Regions from separate parts of the Streptomyces sp. NPDC012825 genome, predicted to be linked through region 3. Evidence: riboswitches for the same ligand, from Rfam matches in the RefSeq annotation. Region 3 holds a riboswitch; each other region holds the start of a gene.
The links. A riboswitch is a leader RNA that binds a small molecule or an ion and turns the genes downstream of it on or off. The one in region 3 is predicted to bind thiamine pyrophosphate.
Positions count from the first base shown of each region.

Region 1 (6,038 bases), on a different contig from region 3:
GCCGCCCGCGCCGTCGGCGCCACGGCAGAAGAAGAGCGCGGGGCGGAACCTGGGCGCGGCCATAGGGGTCGGGGTCGGCCTCGGCGCCGTCATCATCGCCTCGCTGTACATCTGGGCACCGGCGTTCGTCGGGGTGATCGCGGTCGCCGTGGTGGTCGGGCTGTGGGAGCTGACCTCCAGGCTCCAGGAGCGCAAGGGAATCAAGGCGCCGCTGGTGCCGCTCGCGGTCGGCGGCGCGGCGATGGTCGTCGCCGGGTACGTGCGCGGTGCCGAGGGCGCCTGGGTCGCGATGGCCCTGACGGCGCTCGCGGTCCTGGTGTGGCGGATGACGGAGCCGCCCGAGGGCTACCTGAAGGACGTCACGGCGGGCGTGTTCGCGGCGTTCTACGTGCCGTTCCTGGCGACGTTCGTGGCGCTGCTGCTGACCGCGGACGACGGCCCGGAGCGGGTGCTGACCTTCCTGATCCTGACGGTGGTCAGCGACACCGGCGCGTACGCGGTCGGCTGGCGCTTCGGCAAGCGGAAGCTTGCCCCGAGGATCAGCCCCGGCAAGACCCGCGAGGGCCTGGTCGGCGCGGTGACGTTCGCGATGGCGGCGGGCGCGCTGTGCATGCAGTTCATGATCGACGACGGGGTCTGGTGGCAGGGCCTGGTCCTCGGTCTCGCGGTGGCGGCGAGCGCGACGCTCGGCGACCTCGGCGAGTCGATGATCAAGCGCGACCTGGGCATCAAGGACATGGGCACGCTGCTGCCCGGCCATGGCGGCATCATGGACCGGCTGGACTCGCTGCTGCCGACGGCACCGGTGGTGTGGTTGTTGCTGGCGTTGTTCGTCGGCACAGGCTGACCTGCGGTTCTTCGTACGAGGGACCCGTTGTCCACAGGACGGCGGGTCCCTCTTCGTATCTCTGCGACACTGGTAGCACCATGCCCAAGCCCGGAGAACTCACTTTCGTCGCCCCCCGCGGAGCCAAGAAGCCGCCGCGGCACCTCGCCGACCTCACGCCCGCCGAGCGGAAGGAGGCCGTCGCCGCGATCGGCGAGAAGCCCTTCCGCGCCAAGCAGCTGTCCACGCACTACTTCGCGCGGTACGCGCACGACCCCGCCGAGTGGACCGACATCCCGGCCGCCTCGCGGGAGAAGCTGGCCGGGGAGCTGCTGCCCGACCTCATGTCCGTGGTGCGGCACATCTCGTGCGACGACGACACCACCCGCAAGACCCTGTGGCGGCTGCACGACGGCACGCTCGTGGAGTCGGTGCTCATGCGCTACCCGGACCGGGTGACCATGTGCATCTCCTCGCAGGCCGGCTGCGGGATGAACTGCCCGTTCTGCGCGACCGGACAGGCCGGCCTCGACCGGAACCTGTCGACCGCCGAGATCGTGCACCAGATCGTGGACGGCATGCGGGCCCTGCGCGACGGCGAGGTCCCCGGCGGCCCGGCGCGGCTCTCGAACATCGTGTTCATGGGCATGGGCGAGCCGCTCGCCAACTACAAGCGGGTCGTCGGCGCCATCCGCCGCCTCACCGACCCCGAGCCGGACGGCCTGGGCCTGTCCCAGCGCGGCATCACCGTCTCCACCGTCGGGCTCGTGCCCGCGATGCTGCGCTTCGCCGACGAGGGCTTCAAGTGCCGGCTCGCGGTCTCCCTGCACGCCCCGGACGACGAGCTGCGCGACACCCTCGTGCCCGTCAACACGCGCTGGAAGGTGCGGGAGGTCCTCGACGCGGCCTGGGAGTACGCGGAGAAGTCCGGGCGCCGGATCTCCATCGAGTACGCCCTCATCCGGGACATCAACGACCAGGCCTGGCGCGGAGACCTGCTCGGCCGGCTGCTCAAGGGCAAGCGGGTGCACGTCAACCTGATCCCGCTGAACCCGACGCCGGGGTCGAAGTGGACCGCCTCCCGACCGGAGGACGAGAAGGCGTTCGTCGAGGCCATCGCCCGCCACGGCGTGCCGGTGACCGTGCGCGACACCCGGGGCCAGGAGATCGACGGTGCCTGTGGACAGCTCGCGGCCGCCGAGCGCTGACCTTGTACTCTGAGCTCGAACACATCTTCATAGTCATTCCGACAGGGGAGCGCCACAGCGCTGAGAGTGCGGTGCCGTCAGACCGCAGACCCTCTGAACCTCGCCCAGGTCATTCTGGGTAGGGAGTTCGGTCGTAACTCGAGCTGTTGCGCCCTGCCCGCGTCCGGTCCGCCGGACACGGGCAGGGCCGCGTCTCTTCCTGGTCCCACCCAGGAGGAAATTCAGTGAGCATCAGGAAGCAGGCCGCCGTCGCGGTCCTCGCGGCGCTCGGCGTCACCGCCCTCGCCGCCTGCGGCACCGACGACGCCCGCGACGCCGCCGGCAAGTCCGGCGCGCCCGCGCCGAAGACCGTGACCCTGGTCAGCCACGACTCGTTCAACGCCTCCAAGGAGGTCCTGGCCGAGTTCACGAAGCGGACCGGGTTCACCGTCAAGGTCCTCAAGGCCGGGGACGCCGGCGAGGCCGTCAACAAGGAGATCCTGACCAAGGGCTCCCCGCAGGGCGACGTCTTCTTCGGCGTCGACAACACCCTGCTCTCCCGCGCCCTCGACAACGGCATCTTCGTGCCGTACGGGGCGAAGGGCCTGGACCGGGTCCCGGCGGAGTACCGCCTCGACAAGGAGGACCGGGTCACCCCGATCGACTCCGGCGACATCTGCGTCAACTACGACAAGAAGTACTTCGCCGACAAGAAGCTGGCGCCGCCGGTGACCTTCGACGACCTGGCGAAGCCGGCGTACAAGGACCTGCTCGTCGTCGAGAACCCGGAGCGGTCCTCCCCGGGCCTCGGCTTCCTCCTCGGCACGGCCGCGAAGTACGGCGACGACGGCTGGCAGGACTACTGGAAGAAGCTCAAGGCCAACGGCGTGAAGACCGTCGACAGCTGGGAGCTCGCCTACAACCAGGAGTTCTCCGGCTCGGCCGGCGGCAAGCAGGCCAAGGGCGACCGGCCGCTGGTCGTGTCGTACGCCTCCAGCCCGCCGGTCGAGGTGCTGTACGGCGAGCCGCAGCCGAAGGTCGCGCCCACCGGCGTCTCCACCGGCACCTGTTTCCGGCAGACCGAGTTCGCGGGCCTGCTGAACGGGGCGAAGAACCCGGAGGGCGGCAAGGCGCTGATCGACTTCCTGATCTCGAAGGAGTTCCAGGAGGACATGCCGCTCCAGATGTTCGTCAACCCGGTGGCCAAGGACGCGGCCCTGCCCGAGCTGTTCACGAAGCACGGTGTGGTCGTGGAGAAGCCGGAGACGATGGAGCCCGGGAAGATCGCCGAGAAGCGCGACGCGTGGATCCAGCAGTGGTCCTCGATCGCCCGGTAGGCAGGCGTCCGGCGCCCGGCCGCCCGGTGGGGAGGAGGGACGCGCGCGGGAACGCGGCGCGGCTCGGGCTCATGGCCCTGCCCGTCGCGTTCTTCGCGGTGTTCTTCGCGTGGCCCGTCGTGTCCATCGTGGACCGCGGGCTGCGGCCCGACGGCGACTGGAGGTTCGGCCGGATCGGCGCGACGCTGAGCCGGCCGGACATCCTCGACGTGCTCGGCTTCACCGCCTGGCAGGCCCTCGCCTCCACCGGCCTCACCCTGCTCGTCGCGCTGCCCGGCGCGTACGTCTTCGCCCGCTTCGACTTCCCCGGCAAGAGCGTCCTGCGGGCCGTGGTCACGGTGCCGTTCGTGCTGCCCACCGTCCTGGTCGGCACGGCGTTCCTGGCCCTGGTCGGCCGGAACGGGCTCACCGACGAGCTGTGGGGGCTGCGGCTCGACACGAGCGTGTGGGCGATCCTGCTCGCCCACGTCTTCTTCAACTACGCGGTCGTCGTCCGGACCGTCGGCGGCCTCTGGTCGCAGCTCGACCCGCGCCAGGAGGAGGCCGCCCGGGTCCTCGGCGCCTCCCGCCTCACGGCCTGGCGGACGGTGACGCTGCCCGCGCTCGTCCCGGCCGTGTCGGCGGCGGCCCTGATGGTCTTCCTCTTCACCTTCACCTCCTTCGGCGTCGTGCAGATCCTCGGCGGGGACGCGTACACGACCTTGGAGGCGGAGATCTACCGGCAGACCGCCCGGCTGCTCGACCTGCCGACGGCGGCCGTGCTCACCCTCGTGCAGTTCGTCGCGGTCGGCGCGATCCTCGCCCTGCACGCGTGGACGGTACGGCGGCGGGAGACCGCGCTGCGGCTCGTACCGCCGGAGCTGACCGCCCGCCGGCCGCGCGGCGCCGGGCAGTGGGCGCTGCTCGGCGGCGTCCTCGTCTCGGTGGCGCTGCTCATCCTGCTGCCGCTCGGGGTGCTCGTGGAGCGGTCCTTCGCCGGTCCCGGGGGGTACGGGCTCGGCTACTACCGGGCGCTCGGCTCGCTCGACGAGAGCGGGACCTTCCTGGTGCCGCCCCTGGAGGCGATCGGGAACTCGCTGCGGTACGCGGTGGCCGCCACCGCCGTCGCGGTGGTGATCGGCGGGCTCGCGGCGGCCGCGCTCACCCGGCGGGCGGGGCGGCTCGTCCGGGGCTTCGACGCGCTGCTCATGCTGCCGCTGGGCGTCTCCGCCGTCACCGTCGGCTTCGGCTTCCTCATCACGCTGGACGAGCCGCCGTTCGACCTGCGGGCGAGCTGGATCCTCGTCCCCCTCGCGCAGGCCCTCGTCGGCGTCCCCTTCGTCGTCCGGACGATGCTGCCGGTCCTGCGCGCGGTGGACGAGCGGCTGCGGGAGGCGGCGGCCGTGCTCGGCGCCTCGCCTTGGCGGGCCTGGCGGGAGGTGGACCTGCCGCTGGTGCGGCGGGCGCTGCTGATCGCGGCCGGGTTCGCGTTCGCCGTCTCGCTCGGCGAGTTCGGCGCGACCGTGTTCATCGCCCGGCCCGACAGCCCGACGCTGCCGGTCGCGGTCGCCCGGCTGCTCGGCCGGCCCGGCGAACTCAACTACGGCCAGGCGATGGCCCTCTCGACGATTCTGATGGTGGTGTGCGCGGTGTCCCTGCTGCTGCTCGAACGGCTCCGCACCGACCGGACCTCCGGGGAGTTCTGATGCTGAGACTCGACGGGGCGACCGTGCGGTTCGGGGCGCGGGCCGTGCTCGACGCCGTGGACCTGGAGGTCGCCGACCACGAGACCGTGTGCGTGCTCGGCCCCAGCGGCAGCGGCAAGTCGACGCTGCTGCGGGCCGTCGCGGGCCTCCGGCCGCTCGACGGCGGCCGGGTGTTCCTCGACGGCGCCGACCAGACCGGGGTGCCGACGCACCGGCGGGGCGTCGGGCTCATGTTCCAGGACCACCAGCTGTTCCCGCAGCGGGACGTCGGCGGCAACGTCGCCTTCGGGCTGCGGATGCGGGGGGACGGGAAGGCCGAGCGGACCGAGCGGGTGCGGGAGCTGCTCGACCTCGTCGGTCTGCCGGGCGCCGAGCGGCGGTCCGTCGCCGCCCTCTCCGGCGGCGAGCAGCAGCGGGTCGCCCTCGCCCGGGCGCTCGCGCCCCGGCCCCGGCTGCTCATGCTGGACGAGCCCCTCGGCCAGCTCGACCGGGGCCTGCGGGAGCGGCTCGTGGTGGAGCTGCGGCAGCTCTTCGGGCGGCTCGGGACGACGGTCCTCGCCGTCACCCACGACCAGGGCGAGGCGTTCGCGCTCGCCGACCGGGTGGTGGTCATGCGGGACGGGCGGATCGCCCAGTCGGGGACGCCCGTCGAGGTGTGGCGCCGCCCTGCCTCCGAGTTCGTCGCCCGCTTCCTCGGCTTCGACAACGTGGTGGCCGCCCGGGTCACCGGGACGGTCGCGGAGACCGCCTGGGGGAGGGTCCCGGTGCCGGAGGGCTCCCCGCAGGGCGAGCGGCGGCTCCTGGTCCGCCCCGGCGGAGTGCGCCCGGTCCCGGTGGCCGGGGACGTGCCCGCCTGGACGGTGGAGTCGCGGACCTTCCGGGGCAGCCACGTCGTCGTACGGCTCCGGCCGGCCGGCGGCCCGCCCCTGGAGGCCGAGCTCCCGCCGCGGGACGCGCCCGAGGAGGGCACGGAGACGGGGATCGTCTTCCGGCCGGAGGACGT
Region 1 is NZ_JBIBBZ010000022.1:2,998-9,035, reverse strand. It holds gene ACFY7E_RS29270 (phosphatidate cytidylyltransferase) at 1-847, shown strand, start outside; gene rlmN (23S rRNA (adenine(2503)-C(2))-methyltransferase RlmN) at 928-2,034, shown strand; TPP riboswitch at 2,068-2,177, shown strand; gene ACFY7E_RS29260 (thiamine ABC transporter substrate binding subunit) at 2,259-3,350, shown strand; gene ACFY7E_RS29255 (ABC transporter permease) at 3,422-5,035, shown strand; gene ACFY7E_RS29250 (ABC transporter ATP-binding protein) at 5,035-6,038, shown strand, end outside.
Region 1: it holds a riboswitch for thiamine pyrophosphate, as region 3 does, so the genes downstream of both, ACFY7E_RS29260 (thiamine ABC transporter substrate binding subunit) here and thiC (phosphomethylpyrimidine synthase ThiC) in region 3, are expected to answer to the same signal.

Region 2 (6,038 bases), on a different contig from region 3:
GCATGACCTCGGGGATGATCGGGGTCTCGCAGCCCGTCTTCGCCACGCTGTCGCGCAGCCGCAGGTACGTCTCCGGGTCGAAGAACATCTGGGTGATGGCGTAGTCGGCGCCCGCGCGGCACTTGTCCACGAAGTGCCGGACGTCGGTGTCCCAGTCGGTGGACCGGGGGTGCATCTCGGGGAAGGCGGCGACGCCGACGCAGAAGTCGCCCGACTCCTTGATCAGCCGGACCAGGTCGGCGGCGTAGCGGACCCCCTCCGGGTGCTCGATCCACTCGCCCAGCGGGTCGCCCGGCGGGTCGCCCCGGAGGGCGAGCATGTTGCGGATGCCGGCGTCGGCGTACTGGCCGAGGATGTTGCGCAGCTCGGCGACGGACTGGCCGACGGCCGTGAGGTGCGCGACGGGGGTCAGCGTGCTGTCGGAGGCGATCTTCTGGGTGGCCTTGACGGTGCCGCCCCGGGTGGTGCCGCCGGCGCCGTAGGTCACGGAGACGAAGCTGGGGCCGACCGCCTCGACCCGCCGCATGGCCTTCCAGAGGCTCTGCTCACCCTTCTCGGTCCGGGGCGCGTAGAACTCGAAGGAGTACGACGTGCCGCCGGAGGCGAGGATGTCGCGGACCGTGCGGGCGCGGTCCGAGCGGACGGAAGCGGTACCAAGGGCCATACGGGCAGGTTAGACGGGGTACGGCGGACCGCGCGGGCCCTGTCCGATCGGTGGACACTTTTCGGACGGATTCCGGCCGGGCCGGGCCCGGGCGTGTCGCGGCCCGGTGCGTCCGGGTCCCGGTGCGTCCCGGTCTCGGGCGCGTCGTCGTCCCCGGCGCGTCCCGGTCCCCGGTGCGTCTCAGTCCCCGGCGCGCTCCCGGACGCGCTTGACGAGGGCGGCGGTCGCGGCGGCCGGGTCGTCGGCCTCGGTGATCGCCCGGACGACGACGATCCGGCGCGCGCCCGCGTCCAGGACCTCGTCGAGATTGGTCTCGTCGATGCCGCCGATGGCGAACCAGGGGCGGTCCTGGGCCAGGCCGGCCGCGTACCGCACGAGGTCGAGCCCCGGCGCGTACCGTCCGGGCTTGGTGGGGGTGGGCCAGCAGGGGCCGGCGCAGAAGTAGTCCACGCCCGGCTCGGCGGCGGCCGCGGCCACCTCGCCCTCGGCGTGGCAGGAACGCCCGACGAGGACCTCCTCGCCGAGGATCGCGCGGGCGGCGGGGACGGGCAGGTCGCCCTGGCCGAGGTGGAGGACGTCGGAGCCGACGGCGTGGGCGACGTCGGCCCGGTCGTTCACGGCGAGGAGCCGGCCGTGCCGGCGGGCGGCCTCGGCGAAGACGGCGAGGTGCTCCAGCTCCTCGGCGGCCTCCATGCCCTTGTCGCGGAGCTGGACGACGTCCACGCCGGAGGAGAGCACGGCGTCGAGGAAGGCGGGCAGGTCGCCCTGGCGCTTCCGGGCGTCGGTGCACAGGTAGAGCCGGGCGTCGGCGAGCCGCTCGCGAGGCGTGGGCATGGGTGGGTCCCCCCGTCGGTGTCGCGGGTGCCGTGGCGGCCGGTCACCGGGGACCGGCCGTCACGACACCCGCTGGTGGTGTCTTCGGCGCGCGCCGGACGACGTGCGTCGGGTGACGCGTGTCGGGCGGTGCGCGTCAAGCAGGGCGCGTCAGACGGCGAGCGCCTGGGCGCGGCGCTTCACCTCCGTGCCGCGGTTCTCGCCGAGCGCCTGCGCGGGCGTGCCCGGCAGGCTCTCGTCCGGAGTGAAGAGCCACTCCAGCATCTCCTCGTCGGTGAAGCCGTCGTCCCGCAGCAGGGTCAGGGTCCCGGTGAGGCCCTTGACGACCTTGTCGCCCTGGATGAAGGCGGCGGGCACCTGGAGTGCGTTGTTCTCTCCGCGGCGCACGGCGATGAGCTGGCCCTCCTTGACCAGCTGCCGCACGCGCGTCACCTCGACATCGAGCATCTCCGCGATGTCGGGCAGGTAGAGCCAGGCGGGGACGAGAGCATCGATCTTTGCGTCAATCTCGGTCACGTGACAAGCCTGCCATCCCGGACCGACAGCCGGTAGTCGGGCCTACCGGACTGCCGCCTTCAGGGGTACGGAGGGGTCGGCGGCGCGGACCGGGTCGACCGGGGTCGCGGCCTCGATCAGCTTCCGGCCCTGGGCCAGGTCGCGGGGGCGGCCGACGGCGAGGAGGGCCACCGGCGCCCCGGCGCGCAGCCAGAGCACCGACCAGGCCTCGTCCGCCGGGTCGCCGCGCCACAGCAGCTCGTCCGCGCCCGCGTGGTGCCCCGCGTACTGGACGAAGCGCCCGAACTGCTCGGACCAGAAGTACGGCACGGGGTCGTACGGGCCGGTGTCGGCGCCCGTGATCGCGGCGGCGACCGCGCGCGGGCCCTGGAGGGCGTTGTCCCAGTGGTGGACGAGGAGGCGCTCGCCGTAGCGGGTGGAGGGGAAGGAGGCGCAGTCCCCGACCGCGTACACGTCGGGCAGGGAGGTGCGCAGCCGGTCGTCGGCGGTGACGGCGCCGCCCGGGTCGAGGGCGATGCCGGACCCGGCGAGCCAGCCGGTGGCCGGGCGGGCGCCGATGCCGACGACGACGGCCTCGGCGGGCAGTTCGCGGCCGTCGGCGAGGCGGACCCGGCCGGGTTCGACGGTGTCCACGCGCGCGTGGGTGAGGAGTTCGGCGCCGTTCGCCCCGTACCAGTCGGCCATGGGGGCGGCGACCTCGGCGGGCAGGGTGCCGGCCAGCGGGAGGTCGGCGGCCTCCACGACGGTGACGGCGCAGCCGGCGCCGAGCGCGGCGGTGGTGAACTCGGCGCCGATCCAGCCGGCGCCGACGACCACGACGGTGTGGCGGCGCTCCAGGACGGGTCCGAGGCGCACGGCGTCGTCGAGGGTGCGCAGCAGGTGGACGCCGGGGACGCCCTCGGAGCCGGGCAGGGTGACCGGCTGTGCGCCGGTGGCGATCACCAGGACGTCGTACGGGACGGGTCCGGCCTCGGTGTCGACCTCGTGGTCGGCGGCGCGCAGCCCGGTGACGTCCACGCCGAGCCGGAGTTCGACGCCGAGGTCCTCGAAGTCGACCTCGAAGGCGGAGTCCTCGGCCTTCCCGAGGAGGACCGCCTTGGAGAGCGGGGGCCGGTCGTAGGGCTGGTGGGGTTCGGCCCCGACGAGGGTCACGGGGCCGGTGAAGCCCTGCTCGCGCAGGGCGACGGCGGTCTGGACGCCCGCCATTCCGGCGCCGACGACCACGACGCGCCGCTGGGTCTGCTTCTGCTCGCTCACGCGGCCACCTTACGTACCTGACGGGCCGTCAGGGAGAACGGGGAGTCCGGCCCCCTCGTGACGGGCGCGCGGCGGAAGCTAGTCTGGCGGGCGTAAAGCACTCGCGGGAGCCCGGACGCACCGGGCTGAGAGGGAGGCTGACCGGCCTCCGACCGTACGAACCTGATCCGGGTCATGCCGGCGAAGGGAGGGGCTGGACGCCCATGCGTTCTTCCGACGCACAGAGATCTTCCGATGTCCGGAAGGCCTTCGACGTCCTCGTGGTCGGGGGCGGGATCATCGGCCTGGTCACGGCCTGGCGGGCCGCGCTGCGCGGGCTGCGCACCGCCGTCGTCGATCCCGAACCGGGCGGCGGGGCCGCGCGGGTCGCGGCCGGGATGCTCGCCGCCGTGACCGAGCTGCACTACGGCGAGGAGACCCTGCTCGGGCTCAACCTCGCCTCCGCCGCCCGCTATCCGGCCTTCGTCGCCGAGCTGGAGGAGGCGACCGGGCTCGACGTCGGCTACCGCGCCTGCGGCACCCTCGCCGTCGCCCTCGACGCCGACGACCGGGCCCACCTGCGCGAGCTGCACGCCCTGCAGACCCGCTGCGGGCTCGCCTCCGAGTGGCTGAGCGGCCGCGAGTGCCGCCGTCTGGAGCCGATGCTGGCACCGGGCGTGCGCGGCGGCCTCCGGGTCGACGGCGACCACCAGGTGGACCCGCGCCGGCTCGCCGCCGCGCTCGTCACCGCCTGCGAGCGGGCCGGGGTGGTCTTCCACCGGACACGCGCGGAGCGGCTCACGGTGACGGGCGACCGGGCGCGCGGCGCGGTCCTCGCCGGGGGCGAGGAGCTGACGGCGGGGCAGACCGTCCTCGCGGCGGGCAGCCTGAGCGGACGGCTCGCGGGGGTGCCCGACGAGGTGCTCCCGCCGGTGCGCCCGGTGAAGGGCCAGGTCCTGCGCCTGCGGGTGCCGCCCGCGTACGCCCCCTTCCTCTCCCGGACCGTCCGGGCCGTCGTGCGCGGCAGCCACGTCTACCTGGTGCCCCGCGAGAACGGCGAGCTGGTCGTCGGCGCCACCAGCGAGGAGCTCGGCTGGGACACCACGGTGACGGCGGGCGGGGTGTACGAGCTGCTGCGCGACGCCCACGAGCTGGTGCCCGGGATCACCGAGCTGCCGCTCACCGAGACCCTGGCCGGGCTGCGCCCCGGTTCGCCGGACAACGCCCCCCTGCTCGGCCCCACCGCCCTGCCCGGCCTGCTGCTCGCCACCGGCCACTACCGCAACGGGGTGCTGCTCACCCCCGTCACCGGCGACGCCCTGGCCGAGGCGCTCACCACGGGCGCCCTGCCCGAGGAGGCGCGCCCCTTCACCCCCCGCCGTTTCTCCCCCGCCCCTCCCGTACGTCAGGAGCAGCCCGCATGAGCGTGAACCCGTCCGCGAACGACGCGCCCGCGACCGTGTCCGTGTCCGTGTCCGTCAACGGGGAGGCGCGCGTCCTCTCCGGTCCCGTCTCCCTCGACGCCCTCGTCGCGACCCTGACCGCCGCCCCCTCCGGGGTGGCCGCCGCCGTCAACGAGACGGTGGTCCCGCGCGGCGAGTGGGCGGCGACGCTCCTCGGCGACGGGGACCGGGTGGAGGTCCTCACCGCGGTGCAGGGGGGCTGAGCGCGATGTCCGACGACGTGTTCGTCCTGGGCGGTGCGGAGTTCTCCTCCCGCCTGATCATGGGGACCGGCGGGGCGCCCAGCCTCGACGCCCTGGAGCGCTCCCTGGTCGCCAGCGGCACGGAGCTGACCACGGTCGCCATGCGGCGTCTCGACCCGACCGTCCAGGGGTCGGTCCTCTCCGTCCTGGACCGGCTCGGCATCCGGGTCCTGCCCAACACGGCGGGCTGCTTCACGGCCGGCGAGGCGGTCCTGACCGCCCGGCTCGCCCGGGAGGCGCTCGGCACCGACTGGATCAAGCTGGAGGTCGTCGCCGACGAGCGGACCCTGCTGCCGGACGGGGAGGAGCTCCTGAACGCGGCGGAGACCCTGGTCGACGACGGCTTCACCGTCCTGCCGTACACCAACGACGACCCGGTCCTCGCCCGGAAGCTGGAGGACGCGGGGTGCGCGGCGATCATGCCGCTCGGCTCCCCCATCGGCTCCGGGCTCGGCATCCGCAACCCGCACAACTTCCAGCTCATCGCGGAGCGTGCGGGAGTGCCGGTGATCCTGGACGCGGGAGCCGGCACGGCGTCGGACGCGGCGCTCGCGATGGAGCTGGGGTGCGCGGCGGTGATGCTGGCGTCGGCCGTCACCCGGGCGCAGGAACCGGTCCTGATGGCCTCGGCGATGCGGCACGCGGTCGAGGCGGGCCGGCTCGCCCACCGGGCCGGCCGGATCCCGCGCCGCCACTTCGCGGAGGCGTCCTCGCCGGTGGAGGGCCGGGCCCGCCTGGACCCGGAGCGCCCCGCCTTCTGAGGCCGGGGCCGTCCGGCGCGCCCGTCACGGGTGTGCCGCGGTACGGGACGGGCGCGCCGGACGCGTGTGCGCGGCTCGTAGACTCGTCGCCGTGGACACGACCCTTCAGGACCCCCTCGTCGGGCGGCTGCTCGACGGCCGCTACCGCGTCGACGCGCGCATCGCCGTCGGCGGGATGGCCACGGTCTACCGGGCCGTCGACACCCGCCTCGACCGCGTCCTCGCGCTCAAGGTGATGCACCCGCAGCTGGCGGCCGACGCCGCCTTCGTCGAGCGGTTCATCCGCGAGGCGAAGTCGGTCGCCCGGCTCGCGCACCCCAAC
Region 2 is NZ_JBIBBZ010000006.1:322,664-328,701, forward strand. It holds gene metF (methylenetetrahydrofolate reductase [NAD(P)H]) at 1-664, opposite strand, end outside; gene thiE (thiamine phosphate synthase) at 845-1,498, opposite strand; gene ACFY7E_RS17010 (Rv2175c family DNA-binding protein) at 1,649-2,014, opposite strand; gene ACFY7E_RS17015 (NAD(P)/FAD-dependent oxidoreductase) at 2,057-3,220, opposite strand; TPP riboswitch at 3,365-3,477, shown strand; gene thiO (glycine oxidase ThiO) at 3,475-4,674, shown strand; gene thiS (sulfur carrier protein ThiS) at 4,671-4,916, shown strand; gene ACFY7E_RS17030 (thiazole synthase) at 4,922-5,716, shown strand; gene pknB (Stk1 family PASTA domain-containing Ser/Thr kinase) at 5,808-6,038, shown strand, end outside.
Region 2: it holds a riboswitch for thiamine pyrophosphate, as region 3 does, so the genes downstream of both, thiO (glycine oxidase ThiO) here and thiC (phosphomethylpyrimidine synthase ThiC) in region 3, are expected to answer to the same signal.

Region 3 (6,038 bases):
TCCGGATCCCCGCCCGGTACAGGCCGCGCGGCCCCATGCCCGGATCGGCCTGGTGCAGCTCCCAGACGGCCGAGGTCTGGGTGACCGTCACGTCGTCGAGCACGCCGAGGGAACCGATGATCACACTGGCCAGCAGCAGACCGGACATGTCGATGTCCGGATAGAGTCCGTGGATCAGACCGGTGTTGTCGTCGGTGTTGCCGCTGAGCGAGGCCCAGCCGATGAAGAGCGAGCCGAGCAGCCCGATGAGCAGCAGCGAGATCAGCGTGCCGAGCACCGCGACCGAGGTGCGGGCCGACAGGCCGTGGCACATGTAGAGCGCGATCAGCATGATCGCGCTCGACCCGACCACTGCCACCACCAGCGGGTTCGACCCCTGCAGGATCGCGGGCAGGATGAAGAACATCAGCACCAGGAAGCTCACGGCGAGCGCGACCAGGGCCATGAGCCCCCGCATCCGCCCGACCGCCACGACCGCGAGGGCGAAGATGCCGGCGAGCACCGCCAACGGCACCTTCCGGTTCACGTCCGTCACCGAGTACTGGAGGTCATACGGGGCGTCGGGGGCGTACGCCACCACCACGCCCTGACCCTCCTCCAGTTGGCGCGGTGCGCCCGGCTGCACGATCTCGGTGAACTCGCGCCCCTTGTTCGGGCCGGTGGTGACCTCGACCGTCGCCTTCTTGCACTCTCCCTGCTGGGCCTCGACCGCCTCGCGTCCCTCCGGGGTGGAGGTGTCCCCGGTCGGCGGGACCTGGCCGGCGTTCACGGTCTTGCAGTCGACGTACTCGACGGAGACGACCTTGCCCTGCTCGGTCTGCCGGTCGAAGCCGACACCGGTGCGCTCGTGCGGCGGGGCGCCGCCGGGCCACAGGACCGCCAGCCCGACCAGGACGGCGGTGGCGAAGGGAACCAGGACGGCGGCGATGACCTTGCGCAGATGCCGGGACACGGGCGCGGCGGGCCCGTGGCTGTGGCTGTGCCCATGCCCGGATCCATGGCCGTGGGAGGGGCCCGGACCGTGGGAGTGGTCGTGCGGCTCGGGGGTCTGCTGGGGGGAAGTCACCGACCGATCATCGCAAGAACGGCGGGGGCCCACTGTTCAGCACGCCCGGGATGACGCTAGCGTGGTGGCACCTTTGCACACGCGGGAGCTCGGAGCACCGGGCTGAGAGGGCGCTGATCACCGTACGCGCGTACCGATGTACGTACGGGAGGAGGCTGCGCCGACCGCCGAACCTGTTACCGGGTAATGCCGGCGTAGGGAGATCGGTCTCATGACCATTCAGGACGCACGCACGCCTGCCTCCGACCAGAACGACCAGTCCGGCGGACGCACGCCGGGCTGGCACAAGGGATACGTCCAGGGCTCGCGCCCCGACCTGCGGGTTCCGGTCCGTCAGGTGCACCTCACCAACGGCAGGGACGTCACGCTGTACGACACGTCCGGCCCGTACACCGACCCCACCGTCGACACCGACGTGCGGCGGGGCCTGCCCCCGCTGCGCGAGAACTGGATCATCGCGCGCGGTGACACCGAGGAGTACGCGGGCCGCCCGGCCCGCCCCGAGGACGACGGCATCAAGCACACCTCGCCGCGCGGCGGCGGGCTCAAGAACCTCGACGCGGTCTTCCCCGGCCGCCCCCGCCTGCCGCGCCGGGGCCGCTCCGGCCAGGCGGTGACGCAGCTCGCGTACGCCCGCCGTGGCGAGATCACGCCGGAGATGGAGTACGTCGCGATCCGCGAGAACGTCTCACCCGAGGTCGTGCGGGAGGAGATCGCGGCGGGGCGGGCCGTGCTCCCGGCGAACGTCAACCACCCGGAGATCGAGCCGATGATCATCGGCAAGCGGTTCCTGGTGAAGGTCAACGCCAACATCGGCAACTCCGCCGTCACCTCCTCCATCGAGGAGGAGGTGGAGAAGATGACCTGGGCGACCAAGTGGGGCGCCGACACGGTCATGGACCTGTCCACCGGCCGCAACATCCACACCACCCGCGAGTGGGTGCTGCGCAACTCCCCCGTGCCGATCGGCACCGTGCCGCTCTACCAGGCCCTGGAGAAGGTCGACGGCAAGGCCGAGGAGCTGAGCTGGGAGATCTACAAGGACACGGTGATCGAGCAGGCCGAGCAGGGCGTCGACTACATGACGGTGCACGCCGGCGTACTTCTGCCGTACGTGCCGCTCACCGCGCGCCGCAAGACCGGCATCGTCTCGCGCGGCGGCTCGATCATGGCCGCCTGGTGCCTCGCGCACCACGAGGAGAACTTCCTCTACACGCACTTCGAGGAGCTCTGCGAGATCCTGGCGGCGTACGACGTCACGTACTCGCTCGGCGACGGCCTGCGGCCCGGTTCGATCGCGGACGCCAACGACGAGGCGCAGTTCGCCGAGTTGAGGACGCTCGGCGAGCTGAACACGATCGCCAAGCGTCACCACGTGCAGACGATGATCGAGGGCCCCGGGCACGTCCCGATGCACAAGATCAAGGAGAACATCGACCTCCAGCAGGAGATCTGCGAGGAGGCGCCGTTCTACACGCTCGGCCCGCTGACCACGGACGTGGCGCCCGCCTACGACCACATCACCTCCGGCATCGGCGCGGCGATGATCGCCTGGTGGGGCACGGCGATGCTCTGCTACGTGACGCCCAAGGAGCACCTGGGCCTGCCCAACCGCGACGACGTGAAGACCGGCGTCATCACGTACAAGATCGCGGCCCACGCGGCGGACCTCGCCAAGGGGCACCCGGGCGCGCAGGAGTGGGACGACGCGCTCTCGGACGCGCGCTTCGAGTTCCGCTGGGAGGACCAGTTCAACCTGGCGCTCGACCCGGACACCGCGCGCGAGTTCCACGACGAGACGCTGCCGGCGGAGCCCGCGAAGACCGCGCACTTCTGCTCGATGTGCGGTCCGAAGTTCTGCTCGATGAAGATCTCCCAGGACATCCGCCGTGAACACGGCGGTACGGCGCAGGAGATCGAGGCCGGCATGGCGGAGAAGTCGAAGGAGTTCGCCGCGAGCGGCAACCGCGTCTACCTGCCGCTGGCGGAGTAGCGGATCCGTCCGCTCACGGACCGGCCCGCGCCCCCCGGGGGAGGCGCGGGCCGGTCCGGCGCGTCAGGGGCCGGCCGGATCCGGCGGGACGGCGGCGAGGGCGTGGCGCAGGAAGGGGAGGATGCCGCGTTCGAGGAGGGCGTGGCGCCAGGCCTCGCGGGCGCGGGAGAGTTCGTCGTCCGGAGGGGCGGGCGGGCCGCCCGCGCTCACCTCGACGGGGCTGTTGCGCAGGGCCGTCACGAGGAGTCCGACGGCCGCGCAGAGCAGTCCGGCGGCGGCGAGCGAGCCGAACACGAGCCCGGCGGTGAGCAGGGTCGCGCCGAACGCCACGGTGGGGGCGAGGGCGTGCAGCACCGCGCCGACCAGCAGGAAGATGACGGAGGCGGCGCCCGCGAGGACCGGGACCATGACGGTGACGATCGCGACGACGCCCGCGCCGGGGCCGGGAAGGTCGTACGGGGCCGGAGCGCGGGCCCCGGCGGTCGCGCGGTCCCGCTCGCGGACCTTCACGAAGTGGTCGTACTCGCTCGCGGCCGCGGAGGTGACGAGCGCCGTCGCGTTCAGCGTCATCGAGCGCAGTTGCGCGACCGTGAGCCGGGTGCCGACCCCGGCGAGTTCCGGACGTGCGTGGGCGGTGCTCAGTGCGTCGTCGAGGACCCGCTCGTACTCGGCGCGGTCCTCGGTCAGCAGGTGCGGAGCCACGTTCATGTGCATCCCCCGATGCTCCGTAGGCCCGTGACGGCCGTGGGAAGACGACCGGGCGGGCGGAAACGGAGGAGAGCCTGCTACGGATGCACCCGATGGTATTGCGGCGAAGCGGCGGGCTGACAGAGAGTTTCCTGAAATCGTCCTCCCCGGATGCGCAGGGTGATAGGCCGGGCGTTCGGTCAGGCGTCCAGGGGGAGTTGGACGACCAGGAGCTTCCCGGCCATGGTCACTCCGCCGTCCATGGCGATCGCGAGCCCGTCGGCGTACACGTGCGGTCCGTCGACGACCGGGCCGCCGTCGTCCTCGCCGTCCTCGGCGCCGACCTGGCCGAGGAGGTACGGGATCGGGCTGTGGCCGTGCACGATCCGGCTGCCGCCGTAGGTGGAGAGCAGCTCCTGGACGGCCTGCGGCCCCCCGTCGTCACGGAACGCGAAGCGCTTGGTGAACTTCCGGAACACGTCCCAGACCTCGTCCGCGTCGTTCCGGTTGAGGATCTCGTGGACCGTGTCGTTGACGTCCTCGATGGTCTCGCCGTATTCGAGGTACGCGGTGGTGTCCGAGTGCACGAGGAGGTGGTCGTCCTCCCGCACCACGGCGTCGAGCCGGGACATCCACTGGAGGTGGACGTCCTGGAGGCGGTCCATGTCCTGCTTCTGGCCGCCGTTGAGCAGCCAGGCGGCCTGGAAGGTGGCGGTGCCCGCGCCGGAGTTGACCGGGGTGTCGCCGAAGCGCTTGGCGCCGATGAGCAGCAGTTCGTGATTGCCCATGAGGGCCTTGCAGTAGCCGCCGGCGGCCGCGGCCTCGGCGGAGAGCCGCATGACCAGGTCGATGACGCCGATGCCGTCGGGGCCGCGGTCGGTGAAGTCGCCGAGGAACCAGAGGCGGGCGTTGCCCGCGGCCCAGCCGCCGTTCTCGTCGACGAGGCCCTGGGCGCGGAGGGCCGCGACGAGTTCGTCGAGGTAGCCGTGGACGTCCCCGACGACGTAGAGGGGTCCGGGGCCTTCGCCGGCCGGGGCCTCGCCGGCGGGGGCGGGTGCGGGGGAGGCCTGCACCTGGACGGTGTCGCCCCGGTTGATGACGGGCAGGTCGCGCTCGGTCGGCGTGTATCCCTCGGGCACCTCGCCCTCGGGGAACGCGTTCCCGGGGTGGCCGGAGGCGGTGGGGGCCGCGGGGTACGGGGGCGCGGCGGCGCGGTGGCCGAGGTGGAGGGTCGGGTCGGCGGGCATGGGCGCGGGGGCCTGCGGCGGGGGCGGGGGCGTCTGCGGTACGGCCTCGACCGGGGAGGGCGCGACGGGGGGCAGGGGCTCGGCGGCGGCCGGACGGGCGGCCGGGGCCGGGCGCGTGGCCGGCTGCTCGTCCCGGTACTCGTCCGTGGCGGAGTACGACTCCGGGTGTTCGGCGTGTCCGTGGACGTGCTCCGCGGGAGCCGGCAGCGGCTCCGGGCCAGCCGGTTCGGCGGCATGGCTCTGCACGGGCACGCGTGCGTACGGCGGTACGCGGAAGTCACGCAATGTCGCCGTGCGCACCACGGGCTCCTGACCGGCCCCCTGAGTCATCGACCCCTCCACCACCGTCGCGATGCCCTGCACATCGCGGACCGGCCTGGTCGGGGTGGTCCGCGGTGTCGTCCGCCCATCATAGGAATGAGCGTCCTCCTGTGTGACGCACCAGGGGTGGTGAATCCGGGTCCACTCCGGGTTCACCAGTCGTTTCGCCCGAATTGGGAAGGTCCAGTCCAGGGTTGGAGCAGGTGCGGTGATCGGTTTGGCCGTTCCCGTCCACGGGCAGGGACGGGAACGGCGTGTTCGAAGGCGTCCCTCTTCGGAGAGCCGACCCTCCGAGCAGGGCTTCCGCGCGGGTTCTTTCGCGCGGCCCGCCCGGACGAACTCCTCGGGTCAGTCCTTCGCGGGCGAGCGCGGCGGGCTGACCGTCGTGCGGGGCGGGCGGCGCTGCGAGGAGGTGCGGACGATGAGCTCGGTCGGTATCACCTGCTCGACCGGTCCGTCGGTCTCGACCCCCTCGATGGCGTCGATGAGGAGCTGGACGACGGCCGTGCCGATCCGGCGCGGTTTGAGCGAGAGCGTCGTGATGGGCGGTTCGGTGGTGGCGTAGCCGCCCGACTCGCTGCAGCAGACCAGCAGGAGGTCCTCCGGGACGCGCAGCCCGTAGCGGCGCGCGGCCGCGAGGAGGTCGGTTCCGTTGGGGTCGAAGAGGCCGTACACGGCGTCGGGCCGGTCCGGACGGGCGAGCAGCCGGTCGGCCGCGACGGCG
Region 3 is NZ_JBIBBZ010000003.1:169,675-175,712, reverse strand. It holds gene ACFY7E_RS09375 (YibE/F family protein) at 1-1,066, opposite strand, end outside; TPP riboswitch at 1,138-1,284, shown strand; gene thiC (phosphomethylpyrimidine synthase ThiC) at 1,278-3,059, shown strand; gene ACFY7E_RS09365 (hypothetical protein) at 3,123-3,773, opposite strand; gene ACFY7E_RS09360 (metallophosphoesterase) at 3,947-5,323, opposite strand; gene ACFY7E_RS09355 (LacI family DNA-binding transcriptional regulator) at 5,663-6,038, opposite strand, start outside.